Regions from separate parts of the Stenotrophomonas sp. AB1(2024) genome, predicted to be linked through region 2. Evidence: riboswitches for the same ligand, from Rfam matches in the RefSeq annotation. Region 2 holds a riboswitch; the other holds the start of a gene.

Region 1 (14,601 bases), 1.7 Mb from region 2:
GATCGGGAAGATCAGCGCCATGCCCACGCCGCCGATGAAGATCGGCAGCACCGCCCACGGCAGCGCGATCTGGCCCACCGCCAGCACGTAGGCCAGGTTGACCAGCGCCGACACCGCGCACAGGCTGAAACCGATCCCCACCTGCCGCGCTGCGGTGATCCGCCCGGCCATGCGCCCGGACAGGAACGAACCCATGGTCATGCCGCCGATGGTGGGAATGAACAGCCAGGCAAAGCCGCCCTCGTCCAGGTGCAGGTGCTGCATCACGAACACCGGTGCGGAGGCGACGTACAGGAAAATGCCGGAGAAATTGAACGCACCGGCCGCAGCCAGGCGCAACAGGCGCGGGTTGGTGCCCATCTGCAGGTAGCTGCGCAGCAGCGCGCGGGTGGACAGCGGCGTGCGTGCTTCAACCGGGTGGGTTTCCGGCAGCCACTTGCCGGTGGCCACCAGCAACACCAGCGCAAACACCACCAGGAACCAGAAGATCAACGGCCAGTCACCGCCGCCGAGCAGGATCCAACCGCCGATGATCGGCGCGATGGCCGGGGCAATGCCGAAGATCATCGACACCTGGCTCATCAGCCGCTGCGCGTCGGCGCCGTGGTACAGATCGCGGATCACTGCGCGGCCCACGATCACGCCCACGCCGGCAGTGACGCCCTGCAGCGCGCGGAACACCAGCAGCGTGGTCAGGTCGCGCGACAACGCACAGCCGATCGAGGCCGCAATGAACAGCACCAGCCCGCCCAGGATCACCCGGCGGCGACCGAACGCGTCCGACAGCGGGCCGTGCGCCAGGCTCATCAGGCCGTAGAACAGCAGGTACACGCTGACCGTCTGCTGCACCGCCACCTGGTCGACCTGCATGCGCTCGCCCAGCAGCAGGAACGCAGGGAAGATGGTGTCGATCGAGAACGGGCCGAACATGGCCAGGCCGGCAAGCAGCAGGGCCAGGCGGCGGGTGGAGGGTGAGGCGGGTGTCATCGGGTCTTCCGTCAGCGGCCGTGCGCGAACGCACGCAAGGCGCCGGCCGCAGCCTGCGGTGGCGCCTGATGAATACGAGGATCCGGCCATGATAGGCCGTCCGCCTGCCTGGCACCATGCCCGGCGGTCGGTTACGGACCGGTCTGCGCCCCCTGTTCATGTGCCGGACGGGCGTTGCCAGCAAGGCCGCTGGGCTATAATTGCCGGGCTACATGGTGGGAGAAGCGGACACCCCGCTGCCGAAGGCGCAACGCCCGTAATCGCTCAGGCCCGATACCACCCGCACCAAAACTCTGGAGAGACCGGCCAGTGCCGGCGCCGAAGGGGCACGAAGCACGCAGCCGCGCGCTTCCAAACTCTCAGGCAAAAGGACAGAGGGGCACCCAGGAAGACCGCAGGGTCCGGTGGATCGTTGTCGCCCACGACACGCCCCGTCCGCGCTTCCGAACGTGCGTGCCCACTCTTTTGGATGCCAGCCATGTCCCAGACCCGCCCCTCAACGGCCGCCCCTACCCTGCGCGAGCTTGAACACCACCACGCGTTCGTCGAACGCCACATCGGCCCCAACGACGCCGAAATCGCGCAGATGCTCGACGTGGTCGGCCACGCCTCGCTGGACGCACTGACCGACGCCATCGTGCCGTCCGGGATCAAGTCGCCTGCCGCGCTGGCGCTGCCCGGCTCGCTGACCGAAGTGGAAGCGCTGGCCAAGATCCGCACCATCGCCGACCGGAACCAGGTGTTCCGCACCTTCATCGGCCAGGGCTACTACGGCACCCTCACCCCGAACGTCATCCTGCGCAACGTGCTGGAAAACCCGGCATGGTACACCGCCTACACCCCGTACCAGGCCGAGATCTCGCAGGGCCGCATGGAAGCGCTGATCAACTTCCAGACCCTGTGCGCCGACCTGACCGGCATGGAGATCGCCAACGCCTCGCTGCTGGATGAAGCCACCGCCGCCGCCGAAGCGATGACCCTGGCCAAGCGTTCGGCCAAGTCCAAGTCCGACACCTTCTTCGTGCACGACGCCGTGCACCCGCAGACGCTGGAACTGCTGCGCACCCGCGCCGAGCCGATGGGCATCGTGCTGCGCGTGGGCACCCCGGCCGAAGCGCTGGAAGCGGACGCCTACGGCGTGCTGCTGCAGTACCCGGACACCTTCGGCCATATCGGCGATTACAAGGCACTGGCCGATGCCGTGCACGCGCGCGGCGGCCTGGTCGCCGTAGCCACCGACCTGCTCGCGCTGACCCTGATCGCCGCCCCCGGCGAATGGGGTGCGGACATCGTGGTGGGCAACTCGCAGCGCTTCGGCGTGCCGTTCGGCTTTGGCGGCCCGCATGCGGCCTTCATGGCCTGCCGCGATGCCTACAAGCGCTCGATGCCGGGCCGCCTGATCGGCGTGTCAGTCGACGCGCAGGGCAACGCCGCCTACCGCCTCACCCTGCAGACCCGCGAGCAGCACATCCGCCGCGAGAAGGCCACCTCCAACATCTGTACCGCGCAGGTGCTGCTGGCGGTGATGGCCTCGATGTATGCCGTGTACCACGGCCCGGATGGCCTGACCCGCATCGCCCGCCGCACCCACCGCCTGGCCGCGATCCTGGCCGCGGCGCTGCGCAATGCCGGCATCAACGTCGGCGAGCAGTTCTTCGACACCCTGCACGTCAAGGACATCGACGCCAAGGCGATCCACGCCAAGGCCGCCGCCGCGCGCATCAACCTGCGCGCGATCGACAGCGAAGCGGTCAGCATCAGCCTGGATGAGACCACCACCCGCGCCGACATCGTCGCGCTGGGTCAGCTGTTTGGTACCAGCGTGGATGTGGAAGCGCTGGACGCTGCCACCGCCGACGCCCTGCCGGCTGGCCTGGTGCGCACCAGCGCGTTCCTGACCCACCCGGTGTTCAATACCCACCACAGCGAACACGAGCTGCTGCGTTACCTGCGCTCGCTGGCCGACAAGGACCTGGCAATGGATCGCACCATGATCCCGCTGGGCAGCTGCACCATGAAGCTCAACGCCACTGCCGAGATGATCCCGGTGACCTGGCCGGAGTTCGCCAACATCCACCCGCTGGCCCCGGCCGACCAGGCACTTGGCTACAAGGAACTGATCGACGGGCTGGAAGCGATGCTGGTCGAGTGCACCGGCTACGACGCGGTGAGCCTGCAGCCGAACTCCGGCGCGCAGGGCGAATACGCCGGCCTGCTGGCGATCCGCGCCTACCACCGCTCGCGCGGCGAAGGCCATCGCGATGTCTGCCTGATTCCCGATTCGGCGCACGGTACCAACCCGGCCTCCGCACAGATGTGCGGCATGAAGGTGGTGGTGACCAAGACCGACGGCAACGGCAATGTCGACGTGGACGACATCCGCATCAACGCCGAGAAGTACAGCGACCGCCTGGCCGCGATCATGATGACCTACCCCTCCACGCACGGCGTGTTCGAGGAAGAAGTCGTCGAGATCTGCGAGATCATCCACAAGCATGGCGGCCAGGTGTACACCGACGGCGCCAACATGAACGCCCTGGTCGGCGTGGCCAAGCCCGGCAAGTGGGGCTCGGACGTGTCGCACCTGAACCTGCACAAGACCTTCTGCATTCCGCACGGCGGCGGCGGCCCCGGCGTGGGCCCGTGCGCGGTCAAGTCGCACCTTGCCCCGTTCCTGCCGGGCAAGCTGGGCGACAACGGCCCGGTGGGCATGGTCAGCGCGGCCAGCTTCGGCAGCGCCTCGATCCTGCCGATCAGCTGGATGTACATCACGCTGATGGGTACCGAAGGCCTGCGCAAGGCCACCCAGGTGGCCCTGCTCAACGCCAACTACATCGCCAAGCGTCTGGCCCCGCACTTCAAGACCTTGTACACCGGCCGCAACGGGCTGGTGGCGCACGAGTGCATCCTGGACGTGCGCCCGCTGGAGAAGACCTCGGGCGTGGGCGCTGAAGACGTGGCCAAGCGGCTGATCGACTTCGGCTTCCATGCGCCGACCCTGAGCTTCCCGGTGGCCGGCACGCTGATGGTGGAGCCGACCGAAAGCGAATCGCTGCACGAGCTGGACCGCTTCATCAACGCGATGATCCAGATCCGCGAGGAGATCGCCGCGATCGAAGACGGCCGCCTGGACCGCGAAGACAACCCGCTCAAGCACGCCCCGCACACCGCCACGGCGGTATCGGCCAGCGAGTGGTCGCATGCCTACCCGCGCGAACTGGCGGCCTTCCCGCTGGCCAGCCTGCGCCAGCAGAAGTACTGGCCGCCGGTGGCACGCGTGGACAACGTGTACGGCGACAAGAACGTGATGTGCGCCTGCATCCCAGTGGACGCGTACAAGGAAGACGAGGGCGTGGAGGTCTGATCCTTCTGCCCGGTTGAAACGAAGACGGCCCGCGCAAGCGGGCCGTTTTTGTTGGCAATGCTCGCATCGCATCCGTAGAGCCACGCCGCGCCCCATGACCGGCGTGCGCCATTTCGATGAACGCATCGCCACGCGCCCATTTCTGGCCGCAGGGCACGGGACATGCTTCGGTAGCGTGGCTGCTCTTCGTTTCAGGGTCATGAACCCTGACCCGTGTCTTCGGCCGGCTCCACACGTCGGGCGGTTGCGTTGCGCCGCGTTGATGTGGCTTCGGACGCTTGTGCCGCGCTGCGCGCGGTAGCCACGCAGGGCGTGGCTCTACACCGACCGCTACGTAACGGGTCAGCATCAGAACAAGAGCCGTTTCCGTCAATCACGCGCCAGCGGGGCGGCGCCCCATTCAAGCAGAAGTTCGCACATCTCTCGTTTCAGCAGTCCGCGCGATTCCGCCGCACGCGCCGTGCGATTTCGCTGGTGATGGCGATGATCGCGGTCAGCGCAGCCATCGACAGGAACTGGATGCGGGTTTCCGCTTCGGACAGCAGCAGGCCGAAAATCAGCGCCAGCACGCACAGCCCGAACAGGGTCAGGTACGGGTAGCCGGCCATGCGGAACGGCAGGCGCGCGCCGGTCTTGTTGGCGCGATTGCGCAGGATCAGCTGCGACAGCAGCGACATGGTCCACACCAGCAGGCAGGTGGAGCCGACGATGTTCAGCAGCACCGGCAACACCTTGCCCGGAAACACCAGCTCCATCACCGTGGCCGCGAAGCCGAACAGCACGCTGGCCAGCACCGCAATGATCGGCACCTGGCGCGGGTCGGTCCAGCCCAGTACCGCCGGTGCCTCCTGGCGACGCGCCAGCGAATACATCATGCGCGAGGCGCCATACAGGTTGGCATTGAGCGCCGACAACAGCGCGATCACCGCGATCAACGTGATGGCGGTGGCTGCGCCCGGGATGTTGGCCATCTGCAGCACGGCGGCGAATGGCGACTTCAGCCCTTCGCTGGTCCACGGTACCACCGCGATGATCACGCTCAGCGAACCGATGTAGAACACCAGGATGCGCCAGGCCACGGTACGGATGGCGCGCGCGATGCTGCGTTCGGGATCTTCGGTTTCGGCCGCGGCCACCGCCACGATTTCGGTGCCGCCGAAGGCAAACACCACCACCAGCAGCGCTGCGCCGATGCCGGCCAGGCCCTTGGGCGCAAACCCACCGTGTTCGGTGAAGTTGCTCAGGCCCGGCGAAGCCACGTCCGGCAGCCAGCCCATCAGCAGGGCCACGCCGATCAGGATGAAGCCGATGATCGCGGCGACCTTGAGGATGGCGAACCAGAACTCGAATTCGCCGAAGTTCTTCACCCCCAGCAGGTTGATCGCGGTGAAGAACAGCATGAAGGCCAGGGCCGCCATCGGTACCGGAATCACCGGCCACACCGTGGCCAGCAGGCCGGCCGCACCGACCGCTTCGGCGGCGATCACGATCACCAGCTGCACCCACCAGAGCCAGCCGACGGTGGCTCCGGCGGTGGCGCCCATGGCGTCGGCGGCATACACCGAAAACGCGCCGCTGGTCGGCTTGGCTGCCGCCATTTCGCCCAGCGCATTCATCACGATGATCACCAGCGCGCCGGCCACCAGGTAGGACAGCAATACCGCCGGGCCTGCCGTCTGCACGCCCACGCCGGAGCCCAGGAACAGGCCGGCGCCGATCGCGCTGCCCAGCCCCATCATGATCAGCTGGCGGGGCTTGAGCGCGTGCTCCAGGCGGGAATGGGGGGAGGTTGCGGAAGAGGCCGGAGTCTGGGATGCGGGCATCGGAATCGAATGGCGGGCAACAGGTGCGACACCATACCTTGTCCAGCCGGCGGACGGGATAGGCCGAACGCCCTTGCCCCTGTAATCAGGGCTCGGCACGCCCCGCGATTTGGGCGCGATAGGCCCGCGGCGACACCCCGACTTCGGCCTTGAACTTGCGGGTGAACGCGCTCTGGTCGGTGAAGCCGCAGGCCTGGCCGATGCTGGCGATGGTGTCGCTGCCATGCAGCAGATGCACTGCCATCTGGATGCGCAGGCGGGTCAGCACCTGCTGCGGGGTCATCTGGAACACTTTGCGGAAGGTGCGCTCCAGCTTGGAGAGCGAAAAGCCGGTGATGTCCAGCAGAGTCTGCATGCGCACGTTCTCGGCGTAATGCGCGTTCAGGTGCGCCAGTGCCAGCCGCAGCTGCTCGTACTGGGTACCCAGGCTGTCTTTCTGGCCGAGATCGCGCGAGATGCCGATCAGGCCACGGATCTGGCCTTCCACCAGCAACGGCCGCTTGCAGGTCAGGCACCAGCCCGGCTCGCGGTTGGCAAACAGGTGCAGCTCCATCAGGTTCTCGATCACCTTGCCGGCCAGCACCTGCGCATCCTGCGTGGCGTAGTCCGCGCCCAGCCCGGTCGGGTAGATTTCGGCTGCGGTGCGCCCGATCACCTCTTTGCGCGACTTCAGCCCCAGCCGCCGCAGCATGGTCTGGTTGATGTGCGTATAGCGCCCGTCGCGGTCCTTCATGAAGAACAGCACGTCGGGGATCGCATCGAACAAGGCTTCGATGTCGGCAGGTTCAACGCGCATGCGGGGGTGGCAGAAGGAAGGACACGCTGCCAAGGATACCTGCCTGGCCGCTGCTGCCAATCGTCCAACCGCCGGGGTGTGAAGCGCAGGTGCAAGCGGACGCCGAATCTCCGACCGGCGATTAACGCCCCCGCCGCCACTGTGAGGCGTTCAATCCCCCTGCCAGCCCGGAGTCACCTGATGGCCACCAGCAAGCCCCGCACCAGACCCGCCCCGCCCGCCGACCGCCGTGGCGACGGCGACGAACTGCACCAGCGCGCCGGCGGTGGCCACCCTGTCCTGACCACCAACCAGGGCATCCCGGTGGCGGACAACCAGAACTCGCTGCGCGATACCCTGCGCGGGCCGACGTTGCTGGAGGACTTCATCCTGCGCGAGAAGATCACCCACTTCGACCACGAGCGCATCCCCGAGCGCATCGTGCACGCGCGCGGCAGCGCTGCCCATGGCTACTTTGAACTGACCCGCTCGCTGCATGAGTTCACCCGTGCGCGGGTTCTCACCGAAGTCGGCGTACGCACGCCCGTGTTCACCCGCTTCTCCACCGTCGCCGGCGGCGCAGGCTCCGTGGATACCCCACGCGACGTGCGCGGCTTCGCGGTGAAGTTCTACACCCGCGAAGGCAACTGGGACCTGGTGGGCAACAACATCCCGGTGTTCTTCATCCAGGATGCGATCAAGTTTCCGGACCTGATCCATGCGGTGAAGATGGAACCGGACCGCGCCTTCCCGCAGGCGGCAAGCGCGCACGACACGTTCTGGGACTTCGTCTCGCTGATGCCCGAATCGATGCACATGATCATGTGGGCGATGAGCGACCGTGCCATTCCACGCTCGCTGCGCATGATCGAGGGCTTTGGCATCCACAGTTTCCGGCTGCTCAACGAGGCCGGTGAGTCCACCTTCGTCAAGTTCCATTGGCGACCCAAGCTGGGCCTGCAGTCCACGGTGTGGGACGAGGCGGTGAAACTGCAGGGCGCCGACAATGACTTCCACCGCCGCGACCTGTTCGAGGCGATCACCGCCGGCGACTTCCCCGAATGGGAGCTGGCAGTGCAGTTGTTCACCGAAGAAGAGGCCGAAGCGTTCCCGTTCGACCACCTGGACCCGACCAAGATCATTCCCGAATCGCTGGTGCCGTTGACCGTGATCGGGCGAATGGTGCTGGATCGCTGGCCGGACAACTTCTTCGCCGAAACCGAGCAGGTCGCCTACTGCCCGGCCAACGTGCCGCCCGGCATCGACTTCAGCAACGACCCGCTGCTGCAGGGCCGGCTGTTCTCCTACCTGGACACCCAGCTCAGCCGCCTGGGCGGCCCGAACTTCCACCAGATTCCGGTCAACGCCCCCCAATGCCCCTTCGCCAACCACCAGCGCGACGGCCACATGCAGATGGGCATTCCCAAAGGCCGCGTGGCCTACGACCCCAGTTCGCTGCAGGGCGACAGCCCGCGCGAAACCACCGACGGTTTCCCCAGCCATGCCACCCAGGCCGATGACGGCCGCAAGGGCCGCGTACGCGCGCCCAGCTTCGCCGACCACTACAGCCAGGCGCGCATGTTCTTCCGCAGCCTGGAGGCGCCCGAACAGGCGCACCTGGCCTCGGCGCTGGTGTTCGAGCTGTCCAAGGTGGAAACCGCGGCCGTGCGCGAGCGCACCGTGAGCCACCTGCGCAACATCGATGAGTCACTGGCCAAGCGGGTAGCTGCCGGCCTTGCGCTGCCCACCCTGCCCGATCCCGCGCCCACCGCCACGCCGGCCAAAGACATGCCCAAGGCGCCGGAAGTGCGCGTGATAGGCCGCACCAAAGACCTGCTGAAGGGACGCTGCGTGGGCATTCTGTTCGACGAAGGCTCAGATGCCGGGCTGATCGCAAGCCTGCGCAAGGCGGCTGAGAAAGCCAACGCCACGGTCAAACTGGTAGCCCCGAAGGTGGGCGGCGGCACGCTCAGCGACGGCAAACTGCAGCCGGCCGACGGCCAGCTGGCCGGCACGCCTTCGGTGGTGTTCGACGCCGTGGCGATCGTGCTCAGCGCAGACGCCGCCAAGAGACTGTCCAAGGAGTCGGCCGCCATCGACTTCGCCGCAGATGCCTGGGCACACCTGAAGGCGATCGCTGCCGACGAAGGCGCGCAGCTGCTGCTGAAGACTGCGCGCGTAGGCAAGGACAACGGCGTGGTCGAAGCCGAGGACGCCAAGGGCTTCATCGCCGCGGCCGCCACCCGCCAGTGGGCCCGCGAGCCCAAGGTCCGCACCCTCGCGTAAAGGAGACACGACCATGCCCCGTGGCGACAAATCCAGCTACACCGACAAGCAGAAGCGCCAAGCCGCCCACATAGAGAAGAGCGAGAAGGCGGAAGGACGCAGCGAAGAAGCCGCAGAGCGGATCGCCTGGGCCACCGTGAACAAGCAGGATGGCGGTGGCAAGAAGGCGCCTGCGAAGAAGGCCGCGACCAAGAAGACCGCAAAGAAGGCGACGACGAAGAAGGTTGCCAAGTCGGGGTAGGGGTGGTTCCCAAACAACCGCCGATGCAGGCGCCACGTTCCTTGACGCATGGACCCAGATCGCAACCGGCTTCCGCATGACCCCAAACACGGGGTGTCGGCAAATTCCGGCACCCCGTCGTCGTTTGAGGCGCCCGCTACGCCGCAACTCCCAGAACCGCGTCCGACTTCCGTCGCATCGCCTCAGCGGCAAGCTGGATCGCCAGTGGGCCCGCGAATGATTCGCCCAATAGCACGAAAGGCGTGGTCGGTAGCCGGATACGCAGGGCATCGGCGAGTGAAGCGTAGTCCTGCGATCCGCGGCCCGGATACGCCAACACTTCCGTGCGTATCCCAAGCTCGGCCAACCGAGCCACCAATGGCGCAGAAAGCAGACTCGTGCCGTCCAGGCCAGGCATGAGCACGGCAGTTTCGCGCCGGTACGGCGTTTCGATCGGGCGACGTGCAGAAGCCCCGCTTTCGCCGGGCTTCTGATTTGCCGGGCAGAGCCCGGCGCTACGCGGCTTGCGGGTGCTCAGGCGAACGGGTCCTGCAGGACCATGGTGTGGTCGCGGTCCGGGCCGGTGGAGACGATGCTGATCGGGCAGCCGGCCAGCTCTTCCAGCGCGCGCAGGTAGGCGCGTGCCGCCGCCGGCAGCTTGTCCCACTCGGTGATGCCGTGGGTGTTCTCGCTCCAGCCCGGGAATTCCAGGTACACCGGGGTGCACTCTTCCCAGCCCTGCGCATCCAGCGGCGCGTATTCGGTGCGCTTGCCACGGTATTCGTACGCGATGCAGACCTTCAGCTTTTCCATGCCGTCGAGCACGTCGAGCTTGGTGATGCACAGGCCGCTGATGCCGTTGATGGCCACGGCGCGCTTGAGCGCGACGATGTCCATCCAGCCGCAGCGACGCGGGCGGCCGGTCGAGGCGCCGTACTCGGCACCACGGTCGCGGATGCCCTGGCCGATTTCGTCGTCCAGTTCGGTCGGGAACGGACCGCCGCCAACGCGGGTGGCATACGCCTTGGCGATGCCCAGCACGTAGTCGATCGCATCGGCGCCCACGCCGGCACCGGCCAGGGCACCGCCGACGGTGGTATTGGAGCTGGTGACGTACGGGTAGGTGCCGTGGTCGATGTCCAGCAGCGCGCCCTGCGCGCCTTCGAACAGCACGCGCTTACCCTGCTTGCGCAGGTCGTGCAGGATGCCGGCCACGTCGGACTTCATCGGCTCGACGTATTCGCCGAAAGCCAGCGCTTCGTCGTAGGTCTTCTGGAAGTCGACCGCGTCGGTCTTGAGGTAATTGGTCAGCACGAAATTGTGGTAATCCAGCGCGGTGCGCAGGAGCTCTTCGAGCTGGGCCGGGTAATGCAGGTCGGCGATGCGGATGCCACGACGTGCCACCTTGTCTTCATACGCCGGGCCGATGCCACGGCCGGTGGTGCCGATCGCCTTGCCGCCGGCCGCGCGTTCGCGCGCCTGGTCCAGGGCGATGTGGTACGGCATGATCAGCGGCGCGGCCGGGGAAATCTTCAGGCGCGAACGCACTTCCACGCCGGAGGTTTCCAGCTCGGCGATTTCCTTCTGCAGGGCCGCCGGGGAAATCACCACGCCGTTGCCGATCAGGCACAGCGCGTCGGCACGCAGGATGCCCGACGGGATCAGGTGCAGCACGGTCTTCTTGCCATTGATGACAAGCGTGTGGCCGGCATTGTGGCCGCCCTGGAAGCGCACGACAGCGCCGATTTCCTCGGTGAGCAGATCGACGATCTTGCCCTTGCCTTCATCGCCCCACTGGGCACCCAACACGACAACTGACTGACCCATGACGGGTAACTCCTGGTTTTGTGCGGCCATCGGGGCCGCGGGTTTGGGACCCTGCCAGGGCGCGGTTCGACGCGGGGTGGCGGGCTCCAGCGGGGAGCGCGCCGGCGACGAGGTGCCCGGACACGGAAAAAGCCGGACGGGGTACTCCGAAAACAGAGGGCCCGACCGGCTTTTGTGCATTATCCGGGTTTCAGGGGGCGCTTGCCACCCCGGCCAAGCCCCGCTTCACCCTGCGTTGAAGTGCCGGCCAACGGCCGGCGCTACCCGCTGGAGCCGGCTGTGCCGGCCCCACCGGTCAACGGTCGTTCTTGAGGTACTGAAGGAACGGGTCGTTCTTGTCCAGCACGATCACCCCGTTGCCGTCGGTCATGGAGTTCCGGTAGGCCTCCAGGCTGCGGTAGAACGAGAAGAACGACGGATCGGCCGAGCCCGCCTGGCCGTAGATCCGGGCGGCTTCGGCATCGCCGGCACCCCGCAGGCGCTGGGCGTCGCGCTCGGCTTCGGCCACGATCACGGTGCTTTCGCGGTCGGCCTGGGCGCGGATGGTCAGCGACTGTTCCTCACCCTCGGCGCGCAGCTTGGCCGCTTCCTGCTTGCGCTGGGCACGCATGCGCTCGTACACGTCGTTGATCACCTGGCTGTCGGTCGGCAGGTCGATCTGCTTGATGCGCAGGTCGATGATCTGCATGCCCAACCCCTTGACCGCCTCGTTGATGCCGGTCAGCTGGCCGGCAATCAGTTCGCTGCGGTCGCCGGACACCAGCTGCTGCAATGAACGCGAGTTGATCTGGTTGCGCAGCGAGTCGGTGATGATCGGGGCCAGCCGCGCATCGGCCACGCTGGCATCGCCGCCGGTGGCGCGGTAGTAGGCGCGCACGTCGGAGATGTAGCCAATGGCGAAGAAGTCGACGCTGACGTCCTTCTGCTCGGCGGTGAAATAACGGGCCGGGGCGGTGGCCAGCACCTGGAAGCGGCGGTCGAACACGCGCACCGTCTCCACCAGCGGCAGCTTGAAGTGCAGGCCCGGCTTGATGTCGGCACGGACCACCTTGCCCAGGTTCAACACCATGGCGGTCTGGTCCTCGCGGACCACGAACACCGAGCCCAGCAGGCCCAGCACGGCGGCAACGGCCAGGCCGATCCAAAGCGAACTCTTCATCGGATGGCTCCTTCACGACCGGTCGGTCGGGTGGTCGGGCGCGTGGTCGGGCGCTCGGCGTTGCGCACGCCATCGACCGGGGTGCTGGCCGGCAGCGACGGCATCATCACCTCCGGGGTCAGCAGCGGGCCGGCGCTGTCGCCGGCATTGCCGGCACGGTTGTCGGGCATGGGCACGTAGATCAGCTGGCGGCCATCGCCGCCGATGACCTTGCGGTTCTCGGCCAGGACCTTTTCAACGGTTTCCAGCCACAGGCGCTTGCGGGTGACTTCCGGGGCGTCCTTGTACTGGGCCTGCAGCAGGCTGAAGCGCTCGGCATCACCCTGCGCACGGGCCACCACGGCCTGCTTGAAACCTTCGGCAGTGGTACGGGCGCGCGAGGCCTGGCCACGGGCTTCGGGCACGACCTTGGCCGCGTAAGCCTGGGCTTCGTTGATCAGGCGTTCCTTGACCTGCTGGGCACCGTTGACCTCGTCGAAGGCCGGCTTGACCTCTTCCGGCGGACGGGCGTCGGGCAGGGTCAGGCCGGTCACGACCAGGCCGGTGCGATAGGCCTTGAGCGCGGCCTGCAGGCGTTCCTGTGCGACCACGGCCAGCGGACCACGGTTGTTGAGCACGGTGTTGAGGTCGGCACGGCCAACCTGCTCACGCACCGCGCTCTGCGCGGACTGCTCCAGCACCTGGTCGGCAGACACCGAGCCGAACAGGTACAGGCGCGGATCGTCGATGCGGTACTGCACGTTGAGCGACACGCGCACGATGTTCTCGTCGCGGGTCAGCACCGGCACTTCGCTGCTGAAGGTCTTGATCTGGGTCGCGTTGACCTTGGTCACCGACTCGATCGGCCAGGGCAGCTTGAAGTTCGGGCCGGGCTGCAGGATGCGCGAGAACTGGCCGAAGCGCAGCACTACGCCGCGTTGCTGTTCGCCGATCAGCTGGAAGCTGGAGAACAACAGCAGCAGAACCACCGCCACCGCCACCCAACGCAGGATGCCGCCATCGAACAGGTCCTTGAGCGGTCCGGGCAATCCGCCCCAACCACCGCCACCGCCGCTACCACCGCGGGGACCAAACGGCCCTCGTCGATTCTCGTCGGGACCTTGTCCGCCCCTGTTGCCGCCGGGTGTATTCCAGGCCATGCACGCTCCATCAGTAAAGGTTGCCTGCGGGCCACTCCCGCACCGTCAACCGTTGTATCCCGCTCGATTCTACTAGATGGGGCTGACCGGCAGGATTGGAAGGGGCAACCCGGCGCAGGGCGCGATTCATCACCGGGCCCGGACCGGTCCGGCCACCCAGGCGGCGCTGCGCGGTAAGGTGGAGCCCCCTCTCTGCAAGGCCCCCCATGGCGATTCCCGACCCGTTTCACGCCTTCCGCATCCACCAGGACGAGCAGGGCCACCGCAGCGGCCAGGAGGCGATCAGCCTGGACCAGCTCAATCCGGGCGAGGTGGTGGTCCGCGCCGAATGGTCGTCGGTGAACTACAAGGATGCGCTGGCCGGGACCGGCAAGGGCCGCATCCTGCGCCGCTTCCCGCTGGTGGGCGGGATCGATGTGGCCGGTACGGTGGTGGCCTCCACCGACCCGGCGTGGCGCGAAGGCGACGCGGTGCTGGCCACCGGCTGCGGACTCAGCGAAACCCGTGATGGCGGCTACAGCCAATATGTGCGGCTGGCGTCCAGCGCGGTCATCGCCCGTCCAGTCGGATTGGGCGCGCGCGAGGCGATGATCGTGGGCACCGCCGGCTTTACCGCCGCGCTGGCCCTGGTCCGCATGATCGACAACCGGCTCACCCCGGAGCACGGCCCGCTGGCAGTGACCGGCGCGACCGGCGGGGTCGGCTCGCTGGCGGTGGACATTTTCAGCCGGGCAGGCTTCCAGGTGCATGCGATCAGCGGCAAGGCCGACCAGGTCGACTACCTGCGCGGGCTGGGCGCCCGCGAAGTCTTGCCGCGCCAGGCCCTGGCCACCACCAGGCCGATGGAATCGGCCCGCTTCGGCGGCGGCCTGGACAATGCCGGCGGGCCGATGCTGGCCAGCCTGCTCGCCCAGACCGCGCCCTACGGCAGCGTGGTGAGCGCCGGTCTGGCCGCCAGCCCGGCGCTGGACATGACGGTAATGCCCTTCATCATCCGTGGCGTTTCGCTGCTTGGGGTGTC
Region 2 (14,601 bases):
CACGCCCAGCTTGTCCTGCAGGCCGGTGCGGAAGTACTGGCGGTAACGGCCGAGGCCTTCCAGCACCACCCCGCCCATCGGGTCGAGGTAGATCTCCTTGGCCTGCGCGGCCAGCAGGTACTGCCACTGGCTCATGTTGTCGCTGTAGGCCACAAGGTCCTTGCCCGACGCGCGCAGCTCCTGCAGCGAGGCCGCCACTTCACGCATCGAAGCGAAGCCGCTCGGTTGCAGCTTGTCCAGCTGCAGCACCACCCGCTCGATCTTCTTGTCTTCGCGCGCCGCATCCAGGGCACGCACCAGATCGCGCAGCTGCACTTCCTCGGCGCTGTTGTCGCCAATGGCCTTGGCGAGCGCGCGGCTGACCGGATCGGCACTGAACTGTTCGACCAGACGGCCTTCCGGCGCGATCACCAGCGTGGTGCGGTCCTGCAGGGCCCGGCCGCTGCTGGCGCCCTTGCCCATGGCGAAAACGAACAGCACCAGGATCAGCAGCAACAGCCCGAAGAACAGCAGGTTGAGGATCAGCCGGCGGGTAAAGTTCATCACATCCCACAGCCCGATGAAGAAGCTGGCGACGGGATTGCGACGCGCGGGTTGGTTCATGGGGAAAACTCCAGTTGGCTTCTTGCCGTAGTGCCAGCATAGCCGCTGCCGGACAGCCCGGCATCGGACACAAGTAAGGGGGCCGTCAGGCCGGCAGGTTCATGCCAATTCCGACACGAAGGCTGCTCACGCGCAGCCGCCAGGCCATCAGGATCGCCGCGGCGGTCAGGCCCAGGATGAGGCCCAGCCACATGCCCTGCGGGCCCATGCCCAGGCCCAGGCCAAGCCCGGCGCCCAGCGGCATGCCCAAGCCCCAGTACGAAAACATGGCGATGAACATCGGCACACGGGTGTCCTTCAGGCCGCGCAGCGCACCGGCCGACAGCACCTGGATGCCGTCGGGGAACTGGAAGGCGGCCGCATACAGCAGCAGGGTCGAGGCCAGCGCGGCCACGCCCATGTCGGCGGTATAGACCCCCACGATGGCGTCGTGCCCGAACAGCAGCACCAGCGCCGACAGCGTCTGGGTGCCCAGGATGATCAACAGCCCGGCAATGGCCGCCCGACGCACCCCCAGGCCGTTGCCGCTGCCCACCGCATGGCCCACGCGCACGGTGGTGGCTTCGGCCACGCCCATCGGGATCATGAAGCACAGCTGGGCCACGTTGATGGCGATCTGGTGCGAGGCCGCCTCCGTCGCGCCCAAGCGGCCGATCAACAGGGCGGTAACGATGAACAGGCCGCCTTCCATCAACACCGTGATGCCGATCGGCAGGCCGGTGCGCAGCAGGTCCCAGATCGCCGCCCAGCGCGGCAGCTCCAGGTGCGAGAACAGTTCCAGGTGGGCGAACCGCCTGGTTTTCCAGAGGTAGCCGGCAAAGCACAGCGCCTGGATCCACATCATGGTGGCCGAGGCGATGCCCAGGCCTTCAGCGCCCATTTCCGGGAAACCCAGCTTGCCATAGCACAGCACATAGCCCAGCGGCGCCAGCACCAGCAGGCCGCCGAAACCAAGCAGCATGGTCGGCAGCGTCCAGTGCATGCCCTCGCTCAGGTAGCGCATGCAGAAGTACAGCGTCAGCGCGGGACCACCCCAGCGCACTGCGTGGAGGAACGCAGTCGCACCCGGCACGATGTCCGGGGCGATGCCGAACGCCGGCAGCAGCGGCGGCACCACCGTGAGGAAGGTGAACATGATCAGGCCCAGGCCGAGTGCCAGCCACAACGCCTGGCGGAACAACGGACCGATCTCGCGCTCGCGGCCGGCGCCGTGCAGCTGCGACACCGAGGCGGTAAGCGAGATCAACGTGCCGATCGGAATCAGCATCGGCAGCCACAGCAATGCCGTGCCGATGGTGACGGCCGCCAGGGTCTGGGTACCGTGGTGCCCGGCAATGACGTTGTCGACGAAGGAAATCAGGCCAGTGGAGATATGGCCAAGGACCAGCGGCAGTGCAAGCAGGCCGGTGGCGCGCACTTCCCGGGAGAGGCGCGGCGTGGAGGTTGCGATAGACATGGGATCACAGGCGACAACTACGGCAGCGCGCGGAGGGCACAGGCACCGGGTTGCGGCCGGTCATCTTACGCTCAACGCACCAGGTTTTCCTTCAACCAGGCATCGCGCGCGGCTGGGGCCAACCCAAGGAACTCGTCGCGCACGCGGTCGCGCTCCTGCGGCGGGGTGCGCTGGGCGATCAGCGTGAGCTGGGCCAGCTGGTCGTCGTTGAGCTGGCGCAGCGCGGCCAGGGCCGGCGTCCGCTGGTCGGCCGGCAGGTAGCCGAACAGGCCCTGCAGTTTGGGGAACTGCTGGCCCAGCTGCGGGCCCAGCAGCCACCCATCGCGGAAGCGCTGGTCCTGCTCGTCGAAGCGCGCGCGCAGTGCCTGCTGCTGGGCGGCCGGCAACGCCGCCACGCGGCGGGCGGCGTCGCGGATGCGGGCGCGTTCGGATTCGGGCAGGGCCTGCCACTGCGCGTAACGGCTGCGCAGTTCGCGCAGCTGCGCCGGGTCCAGCGCGGCCGGCGTGGCGGGAATGGCGGGCGTGGTGGTCGGTACCGGGGTGGCCGCCGGCAGGGACAGTGGCTGCGGCGCGGCGTGGGCGCCGGCCGCCAGGCCCAGGACGAGCAGCAGGATCGACTTATTCATCGGCGGCAGCCGTCTCCAGGCCGGCGGTGGCAGGTTCGGGGCGGCTGGGCTGCGGCTGCGATTCGTCCACCGGCACCGGCCCGCCCGCTGCGAACCAGGCGTACAGGTCGGCATCGCGGGCCAGCATCAGCTCGGGGTCGGCCAGCATCGCCGTGTCGCTTGACGCCTGGGCCGGGTCGGCCGGTGCCGTTACCGGCAGGTCGTCGGCCGGCAGTTGCTCGACCTGGACCGGGTCGGCCGTGGACACCGCACCGTCGGGCACGCTGGCCTCCGGGGCAAGCCCCTGGCGCTGGTGCTTCCACCATGCCGCGCCACCGAGCAACACGCCAACGGTGACCAGCACGATCAACAGACCGCGCCACAGCGACCGGCGGTTGTTGCCGCGGGCGGCCGCGCGCCGGGGCGCCGCTTCGGCCGGGGCCGGTGCCCGCCATGAGGCCGGGCCGGTGCCCGCCACCGGTGCCGGCGCGGGCTGGTGCAACTGCTGCAGCCGGCTGGCGGGCAGGTCGCGCAGGCGCTGTTGCACCTGTTCGGCTACGTCGCGCCAGCCTGCCGCATCGGGATGGCCCTGCGCGTCACGCGGGCAGGCCTTGGCCAGCGCCTGCTGGTAATCGGCCACCGGCATGTCGAGTATCTGTGCGGCAGCGGCTTCGTCCAGCCCGCCGCCGACCCGCAGCAGCAATGCCAGCCGTGCGGGGGGAGCCAGGCTGGGCAGGTGCGCCAGACCGGGGGGCCACTGGCCACCGGCGGCCGGCATGCGGATCGGGGTGCGGTGGGCCAGCAGAATCCAGAACCGGTCCGGCCACTGGGCCATGGGCACGTCGCTGGCGATGCCGGCGAAGGCGCGCATTACGGCCACCAGGGCCTGTTCTGCCACGGTCGGGTCGCCGCATTGAAGCTCGGCAACCACCAGGGCACGGCGTTCAACGCCACGCAGGAATGCGGACAGCGCACCCGCTGCAGTAGAGGAAACAGGGGCGTTCACAGCCGTCATAGCAACTCCATCAAGTGTCGAAATGATAGCGAGTGCGCCAGTGCAGGGGGATGCCGATGCAGGCCATCTGTGAAGACGCCAGCAGTACATCCCGCTTGACAGTGGCGCAGGTTGTGCACAGCACCAACAAATTCGGCAGGAAATGGGCAGGTGAAGCCGGCGACCCCCGTGTGTCAGCTGTGTTTCACAGCTATCCAATTGATTTACATGCGTTTTAAGATGTGGCTATTTTTTGACCAACCCGGGCTTCGGTGCGGTACTCCCTGACAAACAGCTCAGAGTTCGACACTGGCACACAGACTTATCCACAGAAGATGTGGATAAGACCGAATCTCCAACCACCACGGATATTTAGCTCATATTTAGGTTCCACGGAACCGGGCGGCGATGGATTCCATGCGCTGAACAGGGCCGGCCCGGGCCGCTTACACTGACGCGATGTCGCCCCCCGATCCGGCCCCCCTGCTGACCCTGGAATGTGCCCCGGCGCCCCTGACCGACGCCCTCTCCCTGCAGGTCGTCCTGCCGCTGCCGTTGCCGCAGTGGTTCGACTACGCGCCGCCGCCGGGCGAGCCCCCCCATCCCCGCATGGTCGGGCGCCGGCTGCGGGTACCGTTTGGCGCGCGGGAGCTGGTCGGTGTCGTGGCCGGAATCGGCACGGTGGCCGATGGCAACGCGTTGCGCGCGGCGCTGGAATGGCTGGACCCGGCGCCGCTGCTGGGCGGCGAGCTGTGGACCTCGCTGCAGTGGCTGGCGCGCTATGCCCATGCGCCGCTGGGCGAGGTGGTCAGTACCGCCCTGCCCGCGCCGCTGCGTCGCGGCGAGCCGGTACCCGACACCCATCGCTGGGGCTGGCAGCTCACTGCGGCCGGATACGAACAACGGGAGCGGCTGCGGACCGGTACCCGCCCGCAGCGCCTGGCCGGGCAGTTGGCCGGCGGCAGCGTGGACGAGGACCGGCTGGACGACGCGATGCAGGACTGGCGCAGCGCGGCGCGGTCGCTGGCCAAGCGCGGGCTGGTCGAGCGCATCGCGCTGGAACACAGCCCTGTGGTGCCCGCCATCCGTCCGGGCCCCGCCCCGAATGCGGAACAGTCCAACGCCATTGCCGCGATTACCGCCCACGAGCGGTTCGGCGCGTTCCTGCTCGATGGCGTGACCGGCAGCGGCAAGACCGAGGTGTACCTGCAGGCGATCGTGGCCTGCCTGGCCCGCGGCCGCCAGGCGCTGGTGCTGGTGCCGGAAATCGGCCTGACCCCGCAGACGCTGGCGCGCTTCCGCAACCGCCTGGGGATCGCGGTGCACGCGCTGCATTCGGGCCTGAACGACAACGAACGCGCGCGGGTGTGGGCGGCCGCAGCCCGGGGCGAAGCGCAGGTGATCGTCGGCACGCGCTCGGCGGTGTTCACCCCGCTGCCCAACGCCGGGCTGATCGTGATTGATGAAGAGCACGACGGCAGCTACAAACAGCAGGACGGCATCCGCTATCACGCGCGTGATTTCGCACTGGTACGGGCCAAGGCGCTGGACGTGCCGGTGGTCCTGGGCAGCGCCACGCCATCACTGGAATCGCTGCACAACGCACATGCCGGCCGTTACACCCACCTGCGCTTGAAGCAGCGTGCCGGCGAGGCGCGCCCACCACGGGTCCGCGTGCTCGACGTACGCAAGCGGCCGCTGAAGGACGGCTTGTCGGCCGAAGTCATGGAAGGCATCGGCCAGCACCTGGCCGCCGGCCACCAGGTGCTGGTGTTCAAGAACCGCCGCGGCTACGCACCGGTGCTGCTCTGCCACGACTGCGGCTGGACCGCGCCGTGCAAGCGCTGCGACGCGCCCATGACCGTGCACGCCGGCGGGCGCCGCCTGCAATGCCACCACTGTGGCGCGCGCCAGCCCGCGCCGTTGGCCTGTCCGGACTGCGCCAGCCTGGCGCTGCAGCCGCAGGGGATCGGCACCGAACGCCTGGAAGAACACCTGGTGGAAGCGTTCGCCGATTTCCCGGTGATCCGCATCGACCGTGGCACCACCCACCGCCGCGACGCCCTGGAAACCCAATTGGCCACGCTGGGCGACCGCGCCGGCATCCTGGTCGGCACGCAGATCCTGGCCAAGGGCCACGACCTGCCAAAGCTGACCCTGGTGGTGGTGGTGGGCATCGATGAGGGCCTGTTCTCCGCCGATTTCCGCGCCAGCGAAAAGCTGGCCCAGCAGTTGATCCAGGTGGCTGGCCGGGCCGGGCGCGCGACCGATGCCGGCGAGGTCTGGCTGCAGACCCATCATCCCGGCCATCCGTTGCTGGAAACACTGGTCAATGGCGGCTACCACGCCTTCGCCGACGCCGAGCTGCAGCAACGCGAAGCGGCCGGATTCCCGCCGTTCGCGCACCTGGCGCTGATGCGCGCCGAGGCGCAGCAGGTGGACCATGCCAATGCGATGCTGATGGCGGTGCGCGAGCTGATCGCGCACGAAAGCCCGGTGGAGCGCTTTGGCCCGATGCCGGCACCGATGCCGCGCCGCGCGGGTTACCAACGCACCCAGCTGCTGTTGTCCGCGCCGGCACGACGGCCGCTGCACGCACTGCTGGACCAGATCATGCCGCAGGTATACGGATTGCCGCAGGCGCGCAGGGTGCGCTGGTCATTGGACGTGGATCCGACGGATCTGTATTGAGAGATATGGAGGGCCGGCCAACGGCCGGCGCTACCGATGGCGATCGCGCAGGCCGGGTGCGCGTCGCCGATGACGATCGCGCAGGCCGGGTGTGCGTCGCCATGACGATCGCGCAGGCCGGGGGCGCGTCGCCGATCACGATCACGCACACCCGGTAGCGCCGGCCGTTGGCCGGCCCACCGGATCGCACATCAACCGGTCAGGTCAACGGGGTCATGACGGCTTCAACGTAGGCTGGGCGCTGCTGCAGGCGCTGGTACCACGCTTCCAGGTGCGGCAGCGACGGCCGCTGGATCGGCAACTCGAACCACGCATAGACCAGCGCGCCGAGCGGGATGTCGCCCATCGCGAACTGCCCGCCGGACAACCAGGGCTGGTGCGCCAAGGTACGGTCGGCCATGCCGAGCAACTCGCCGGCACGCGTGATCGCGGCATTGATGCGGGCCTCGTCGCGGTCGGCCGGGGCGGTGCGCATGATGCCCCAGATGAGGTCGGTGTACAGCGGCGCCATGCGCGAGGTGCTCCAGTCCATCCACTTCTCGGCCTGGGCACGCACCATCGCGTCTTCGGGATACAGCGTGCCCAGCGCGTAGCGCGCGCTCAGGTAACGCACGATGGTGTTGGATTCCCACAGCGGCAGGCCGTGGTCTTCGATCACCGGGACCAGGCCGTTGGGGTTCATGCCGACGTATTCCGGCGACTGGGTGCCACCGAAGGGGCCGCCCACTTCGATGGACTCGTATGGCAAGCCGATTTCCTCCGCGCACCACAGCACCTTGCGCACGTTGCTGGAATTTATCCGGCCCCAGATCTTCAGCATGTTGGTCTTCCCGGTGATTGATTTGCGCCGATACGATACGCCGATCGCTCCACCGGTGTTACCGCGCCTTCCTGGGAAGTGCGCGGACGTAGGTGGATTTGCCCTCTTTCTTCATGTCGAACAGGCCAGTGGCGGCGAGCAGTTCGCTGAGCTTGTTGTAGCCATAGTTGCGCGAGTCGAACGAGGCCTGGTTGCCGATCTGGCTGCCGACCGGACCCAGGTGCGACCAGCCGTCTTCGGCTTCGGCCGAGGTCACCGCGCGGCGCAGCATCTGCACCAGGCGGGTATCGCTGCGCAGTTCGGGGCCGGTCTTGCGTGGGCGGGTTTCCTCTGCATTCTGTTCCACTTCCGCATCCACCGCGTGGCTCTGCCCCAGCGCTTCAAGATAGGTGAACTTGGAGCAGGCGTTGACGAACGGCTCCGGCGTTTTCTTCTCACCAAACCCATACACCTTCACCCCGTCGGTCAGCAGGCGCATCACCAGCGGGGTGAAGTCGGCATCGCTGGACACGATCGCAAACCCATCCAGGTTGCGCGCGTACAGCATGTCCATCGCATCGATCACCATCGCCATGTCCGAGGCGTTCTTGCCGCGGCTGTAGGCGAACTGCTGGATGGGCCGGATCGCGTACTCATGCAGCACGCCCTCCCAGCCCTTCAACCGTGGACTCTTCCAGTTGCCATAGGCGCGGCGCACGTTGGCCACGCCGTAGCGCGCCACCTCGGCCAGCACCACGTCGATTTTCGAAGACGGTGCGTTGTCGGCATCGATCAGCAGGGCGATGCGCTTTTCCGGTTCGGTCATCTCAACCTCCAGGCAAGGAACGGATCGGCCGCCGGCAGGCGCGACGGCTGCTGAACCCAGTATCTGTCATCCACGTGAATATCGCGCGTCACATGCGACCATGTGTCGCTTCGCTTCGACCATGTTCCCATGGGGTCGGAAGGCCGGCCCCCGCCAAGGAGTCATTGCATGACCCGCGATTCCCTGCCCCACCTGGTCATCATCGGTGGCGGCTTCGCCGGCCTCTGGGCCACCCGCGCGCTGGCCAGCGCGCGCCTCCGCATCACCCTGGTGGACCGTCGCAACCACCATCTGTTCCAGCCCCTGCTGTACCAGGTCGCCACTGCCGGCCTGTCCGCGCCCGACATCGCCGCGCCGCTGCGCCACATCCTCGGCGACCAGCACAACGTGGAAGTGCGGCTGGGTGAGGTGACCTCCATCGACAAGGACAGCCGCCAGATCACCCTGGCCGATGGCAGCCAGCTGGGCTACGACACCCTCATGCTGTGCACCGGCGCCACCCACGCCTACTTTGGGCATGACCAGTGGGCCGCCGATGCCCCGGGCCTGAAGACCCTGGACGATGCCATCGCGCTGCGCCGCAAGCTGCTGCTGGCGTTCGAACGCGCCGAGGCCGAGCCCGATCCGGCGCGCAAGGCGGCGTGGCTCAGCTTCGCGGTGGTCGGCGGCGGCCCCACCGGGGTGGAACTGGCCGGCACGTTGGCCGAGATTGCGCGGCATACCCTGCGCAACGAGTTCCGCCACATCGATCCTGCCAGCGCCAAGGTGCGGCTGGTCGAAGCCGGCCCGCGCGTGCTGTCCAGTTTCCCCGAGGTGCTGTCGCTGAAGGCGCGGCGCCAGTTGGAGAAGCTGGGCGTGGAAGTGCTGACTGGCACAGCGGTGAGCAACATCAACGGCGAGGGCTTCCAGCTGGGCGGGCAGTTCGTTCCCGCGCGCACGGTGGTGTGGGCCGCCGGCGTGGCCGCCTCGCCGCTGGCGCGTACGCTGGAGGTGCCACTGGACCGCGCCGGGCGCGTGCCGGTGCAGCCCGATCTCACCCTGGCCGGGCACCCGGAGATCTTCGTCGCTGGCGACCTGGCCGCGCTGCAGCGGGCCGATGGCCGCCCGGTACCGGGCGTTGCGCCCGCCGCCAAGCAGATGGGCAAGCATGTGGCCACGATCATCCGCGCGCGGCTGGACGGCAAGCCGGCACCGGGGCCGTTCAAGTACCAGGACTTCGGCAACCTGGCCACGATCGGGCGCATGGCGGCCATCGTCCACCTGGGCCGGTTGCAGCTGTCGGGCGTGCTGGCCTGGTGGTTCTGGCTGGCCGCGCACGTGTTCTTCCTGATCGGGTTCCGCAACCGCATCGTGGTACTGCTCAACTGGGCCGTGGCGTACTGGAGCGGCCAGCGCAGCGCGCGGATCATCTTTGGTGATGACCAGGACGACCGGCGACCCGGGGCTCCAGGGCACTGACGGGGGCAGCGACGCAGGGCGTCGTTCCACCGGTCATCCGGTCATCCGGTCACGGGTCGTTGCCGGGAGCCAGACGCACATCCCAGGTGCACAGGTAGTCCGGGTCGGTGATGGTCAGCGCCATTGAGCGCAGCGTGTAGTCGCCCGGCGCCGCTGGCGTGTAGTGGTCCAGCGTGGGCGGCAGGAACACTTCCTGGCCGTCCAGCGCGCTGGCCAGCACCACGCCCTCCTCGTCATTGATACGCAGTACCTCGCCTGCCAGCTGCCGGTGTTCCAGCGCGTTGCCGTCGGCGTCCAGGTAGGTGATGCCGGCAAGAACGGTCTTGCCGATCATGCTGTGCGCCTTGCGTGGGTCGATATCGGTCATTGCAGGGGCCGGGCGGTGGAAATCACACCATACAGTGCCGGGCAGGGTCCGGCGCTACGGTTGCTGCAGCCATGCCAGCTTGCGTGCACGTGGCTGACGCTTGAGCTCGCATTCGGCCTTCGATGCCGCCGACCGGTCGGGGTAGGCGCGCATGGCCAGCACCCTCACCGGCGGGTTGGCGCGGGTGTAGCGCGCCCCTTTGCCGCACAGGTGGGCCTGGAAGCGGGCGTCCACGTCGTTGCTGATGCCGGCGTAATACGTGCCGTTGCGGCATTCCAGCAGGTATACAAACCAGGGGGCAGGTTCAGCGGGCATACCAGGATTATCCACCGGCGCGGGGGCGCTGGCTGTTAGAATCCACTCCGGATGCAGGAGAGAGGCGCCGCGCTGGCGCCCGCCGAAGGCGCAGGCTCCCATAATCGCTCAGGCCGGTGGCTCGATAGGCCACCAACCATGCATCCAACACGCCGATCTGGAGAGAGGTCTTCAATGACCCGCCGAAGGGGCACGTGGCCTGGCCACTGAACTCTCAGGCAAAAGGACAGCGGGAGCGGCAACGGAACCCCACCCCACGACAGTGCTGCGGCGCTGGCGTGGTGCGTGCGCGCTTCCGCCCTGCCCGCCCCACCCGGAGCCGTCGCATGTTGCTGTCCCTGATCTACCTCATCGCCATTTCCGCCGAAGCCATGACCGGCGCGCTGTCTGCCGGGCGGCGGCGGATGGACCTGTTCGGCGTGGTCATCATCGCCTGCGTCACCGCCCTCGGCGGTGGCTCGCTGCGCGACATCGTGCTGGGCCACTACCCGCTGGGCTGGGTGAAGCATCCGGAATACCTGGGCTTCACCATCTGCGCGGCGCTGATCGCCACCTGGGTGGCGCGCTGGATGCACCACTTCCGCCGTACCTTCCTGGTGCTCGATGGCCTGGGGCTGATCTGCTTCACGCTGATCGGCTGTGCGGTGGCGCGCGACGGCGGCCACGCGGTGCCGATCGTGCTGATCGCCGGCATGCTCACCGGCGCCTTCGGCGGCGTGCTGCGCGATGTGCTGTGCAATGAAGTGCCACTGATCTTCCAGAAGGAACTGTACGCGGTGATCACCCTGCTCACCGGCGCCGCGTGGCTGGGCCTGCTCGAACTGGGCATATCGCTCAATGCCGCCACCCTGTGGTGCCTGGGCGGCGGCTTCGCGTTCCGCCTGCTGGCCATCCACTTCAAGTGGGAGATGCCGAAGTTCGTGTACCGCGACGAGGTGCATTAGCGCGTACCGACCAACGGTCGGTACCTACCTTCGGTGAGTGAGGGGCAGCATCAGCGTGAGAGGCTGAATCGGTGAAGCGATGAAACCGTGCTTGAGATAGAACGCCTTGGCGGGCTCATCGAGGGCATGGCAGAGCAACGCACGGGCTCCGACCTGGCCGCACGCCTGCAGCGCACGTAGCACGGCATCCTTCAACAAGCCCTGGCCAATGCCTTGCCCAGCCCTGTCCGCATGTACCGCCAGCCGCCCCAACACGATGACCGGGATGGGATCGGGCATGTTGCGGCGGATTCGTCCGGGAACGGCTTCATGCACCATCGAACCGACTGAGAGCGCGCAGTAGCCGACAACGCGATGCTGCTCATCGCAGGCGACGAAGCATCGTGATGCGCCGGATGCCTGGTTCTGGCGTGCGCGTTCAAGCAGCCATTTCGCCAGGGCTGGGGTGCTGCAGCGGAAGTCATCCAGCAGATGGCCGGCATGCAGCGGCGTTGGAGCGGAGAGCCACAAGGGCTCACCGTTCCCAAGGCGCTGGCGTGCTCAGCAACCGGCGCAGCGCCGGGTTGTCTTCCAGCGGCGCGTCCAGCAGCGCGTCCAGCAGCGCGTTGAAGCGCTGCAGCTGTTCAGCGTTCAACGTGAACTGCATCTGGTCGGCCAGCACCTCGCGTGCCCTGTCGCATGCGGCGTCCAGGATGAACTCGGTGCGATTCACACCACCTCCCGGTAGAGCTGATCTTTCGTGGAGCCGGCCGGCGGCCGGCTCCCTACGGGGTCAAGCCGCCTCGGACAGACGCCGCGCGCGCCGCGCACGCACGGCTTCGGCCAGCGATTCGAGCACAGCCAGCGAACTGTCCCAGCCGATGCACCCGTCGGTGATGCTCTGGCCGTAGATCAGCGGCTGGCCCTCCACCAGATCCTGGCGACCAGCCACCAGGTGGCTCTCCACCATCACCCCGACGATGCGCTCTTCGCCTGCGGCCAGCTGCGCATTGATGTCGGCAATCACCTTCGGCTGGTTCTCTGGATTCTTGCTGCTGTTGGCATGGCTGGCATCGATCATCAGCCGTGCCGGCAGCTGCGCCTTGACCAGGGTCTGGCTGGCCGCGTCCACGCTGGCCGCATCGAAGTTGGGCACCTTGCCGCCACGCAGGATCACGTGGCAATCCGGGTTGCCGGCCGTGGCAACAATGGCCGTGTCGCCCTGCTTGGTCACCGACAGGAAATGATGTGGGTTGGACGCCGCGCCCACCGCATCGGCGGCGATCTTGATGTTGCCGTCGGTACCGTTCTTGAAGCCGACCGGGCACGACAGCCCCGACGCCAGCTCGCGATGCACCTGGCTTTCAGTGGTACGCGCACCGATCGCGCCCCAGGCCACCAGGTCGGCGATGTACTGCGGCGAGATCACATCGAGGAATTCAACGCCGGCAGGCAGGCCCAGCTTGTTGATGTCGCGCAGCAGGCCGCGGGCAACGCGCAGGCCCTTGTTGATCTGGAAGCTGCCATCCAGGTCCGGGTCGTTGATCAGGCCTTTCCAGCCCACGGTGGTACGCGGCTTTTCGAAGTACACGCGCATGACGATTTCCAGCTCACCAGCGTAGGCATCGCGCAGCGGCTTGAGGCGCTGGGCGTATTCGATCGCGGCCACCGGATCGTGGATCGAGCACGGGCCGATCACCACCGCCAGGCGGTCGTCGCGGCCGTGCAGGATCTCGTGCAGTGCTGCACGCGAGGAACTGACCGTGGATGAGGCTTCGTCGTCGCAGGGCAGCATCGACAGCAGCTGTGCCGGCGGGGTCAACGGTTCGATCTTGCGGATGCGCAGGTCGTCGGTATGGGGGGGCATGGGGGTGTCTCCTGGAAGGTAGGGGTCCCCAGCGCGGCGGCAACAAAAAAGCCGCCAGGTGCGCTGGCGGCTTTCGGGAATGCGTCTGAAGCTTTCTTCAGGGTGAGCGCATGCCTTCCTCCGCCGGTGGCTTCGGAAAGTAATACCAAAAGTAGGAATTGGCGTGGCGTGCGTTCATTGGGGAGTATTGATATCACAGGGGTTTGGGGCTGCCAACTGTTTCATTCGCAACTGCGGATGCAGGTTCAGCTCCTGCCATGCAATACAAAAAAAAGAACCCCGCCTTTCGGCGGGGTTCCTGTGGTGCACCTACCGGACCGATGTCTGCCGGCCGGTGGCCGGCGCCGACATCAGAAATCCATGCCGCCCATGCCACCCATGCCGCCCATACCGCCGCCTGCTGCGCCGGCGCCGTCGTCCTTCTTCGGCGCTTCGGCAACCATGGCTTCGGTGGTGATCATCAGGCCGGCGATCGAGGCGGCGTTCTGCAGGGCAGAACGGGTCACCTTGGTCGGGTCCAGGATGCCAAAGGCCAGCATGTCGCCGAATTCGCCGTTGGCAGCGTTGTAGCCGTAGCTGCCGGTGCCTTCCTTGACCTTGTTGACGATCACGGACGGCTCTTCGCCGGCGTTGGCGACGATTTCACGCAGCGGGGCTTCCATCGCGCGCAGGGCGATCTGGATGCCGTGGTTCTGGTCTTCGTTGGCACCCTTCAGGCCAGCCAGCGCGGTGACCGCACGCACCAGGGCAACACCGCCGCCCGGCACCACGCCTTCTTCGACCGCTGCACGGGTAGCGTGCAGGGCGTCGTCGACGCGGTCCTTCTTTTCCTTCATTTCGATTTCGGTCGACGCACCCACCTTGATCACCGCAACACCGCCGGCCAGCTTGGCCACGCGTTCCTGCAGCTTCTCACGATCGTAATCCGACGAGGTGTCTTCGATCTGGGTCTTGATGCGGGCCACGCGCGATTCCACGGCAGCCTTGTCGCCCTGGCCGTCGATGATCGTGGTGTTTTCCTTGGAAACCTGCACCTTCTTGGCGCGGCCCAGGTCGGCGATGGTCGCCTTCTCCAGCGACAGGCCGATCTCTTCGGAGATCACGGTGCCGCCGGTCAGCACGGCCATGTCTTCCAGCATCGCCTTGCGGCGGTCGCCGAAGCCCGGTGCCTTGACGGCCACGACCTTGACGATGCCACGGATGGTGTTGACCACCAGGGTCGCCAGCGCTTCGCCTTCGACTTCTTCAGCAACGATCAGCAGCGGCTTGCCGGCCTTGGCGACGCCTTCCAGCACCGGCAGCAGGTCGCGCACGTTGGAGATCTTCTTGTCGTGCAGCAGGATGAACGGGTCGTCCAGGTCGGCGGTCTGCGCCTGCTGGTTGTTGATGAAGTACGGGGACAGGTAGCCGCGGTCGAACTGCATGCCCTTGACCACGTCCAGCTCGTTTTCGAGACCCGAGCCTTCTTCAACGGTGATCACGCCTTCCTTGCCGACTTCACGCATCGCTTCGGCGATGATGTTGCCGATCGACTCGTCCGAGTTGGCCGAGATCGTGCCGACCTGGGCAATCGCCTTGTCGTCAGCGGTGGGCTTGGAGATGTTCTTCAGCTCGGCGACGGCGGCCACCACGGCCTTGTCGATGCCGCGCTTGAGGTCCATCGGGTTCATGCCGGCGGCCACGGCCTTGGCGCCTTC

What was found. A riboswitch is a leader RNA that binds a small molecule or an ion and turns the genes downstream of it on or off. The one in region 2 is predicted to bind glycine.
Region 1: another riboswitch for glycine. It lies ahead of gcvP (aminomethyl-transferring glycine dehydrogenase); the one in region 2 lies ahead of WIX41_RS07035 (trimeric intracellular cation channel family protein).

The regions. Positions count from the first base shown of each region.
Region 1 is NZ_JBBHKO020000001.1:3,132,622-3,147,222, reverse strand. It holds gene WIX41_RS14060 (multidrug effflux MFS transporter) at 1-987, opposite strand, end outside; glycine riboswitch at 1,271-1,372, shown strand; gene gcvP (aminomethyl-transferring glycine dehydrogenase) at 1,457-4,351, shown strand; gene WIX41_RS14050 (amino acid permease) at 4,780-6,174, opposite strand; gene WIX41_RS14045 (AraC family transcriptional regulator) at 6,260-6,970, opposite strand; gene WIX41_RS14040 (catalase) at 7,151-9,235, shown strand; partial or broken gene WIX41_RS14035 (hypothetical protein) at 9,249-9,464, shown strand; gene WIX41_RS14030 (adenylosuccinate synthase) at 9,990-11,282, opposite strand; gene hflC (protease modulator HflC) at 11,578-12,441, opposite strand; gene hflK (FtsH protease activity modulator HflK) at 12,438-13,580, opposite strand; gene WIX41_RS14015 (YhdH/YhfP family quinone oxidoreductase) at 13,787-14,601, shown strand, end outside.
Region 2 is NZ_JBBHKO020000001.1:1,476,224-1,490,824, forward strand. It holds gene sppA (signal peptide peptidase SppA) at 1-603, opposite strand, end outside; gene WIX41_RS06990 (MATE family efflux transporter) at 689-2,059, opposite strand; gene WIX41_RS06995 (DUF3106 domain-containing protein) at 2,131-2,685, opposite strand; gene WIX41_RS07000 (hypothetical protein) at 2,678-3,679, opposite strand; gene WIX41_RS07005 (primosomal protein N') at 4,118-6,349, shown strand; gene WIX41_RS07010 (glutathione S-transferase family protein) at 6,549-7,169, opposite strand; gene WIX41_RS07015 (NYN domain-containing protein) at 7,228-7,974, opposite strand; gene WIX41_RS07020 (NAD(P)/FAD-dependent oxidoreductase) at 8,143-9,432, shown strand; gene WIX41_RS07025 (hypothetical protein) at 9,482-9,799, opposite strand; gene WIX41_RS07030 (GIY-YIG nuclease family protein) at 9,854-10,114, opposite strand; glycine riboswitch at 10,159-10,241, shown strand; glycine riboswitch at 10,262-10,352, shown strand; gene WIX41_RS07035 (trimeric intracellular cation channel family protein) at 10,441-11,058, shown strand; gene WIX41_RS07040 (GNAT family N-acetyltransferase) at 11,083-11,568, opposite strand; gene WIX41_RS07045 (DUF1778 domain-containing protein) at 11,573-11,770, opposite strand; gene WIX41_RS07050 (3-deoxy-7-phosphoheptulonate synthase) at 11,831-12,904, opposite strand; gene groL (chaperonin GroEL) at 13,255-14,601, opposite strand, start outside.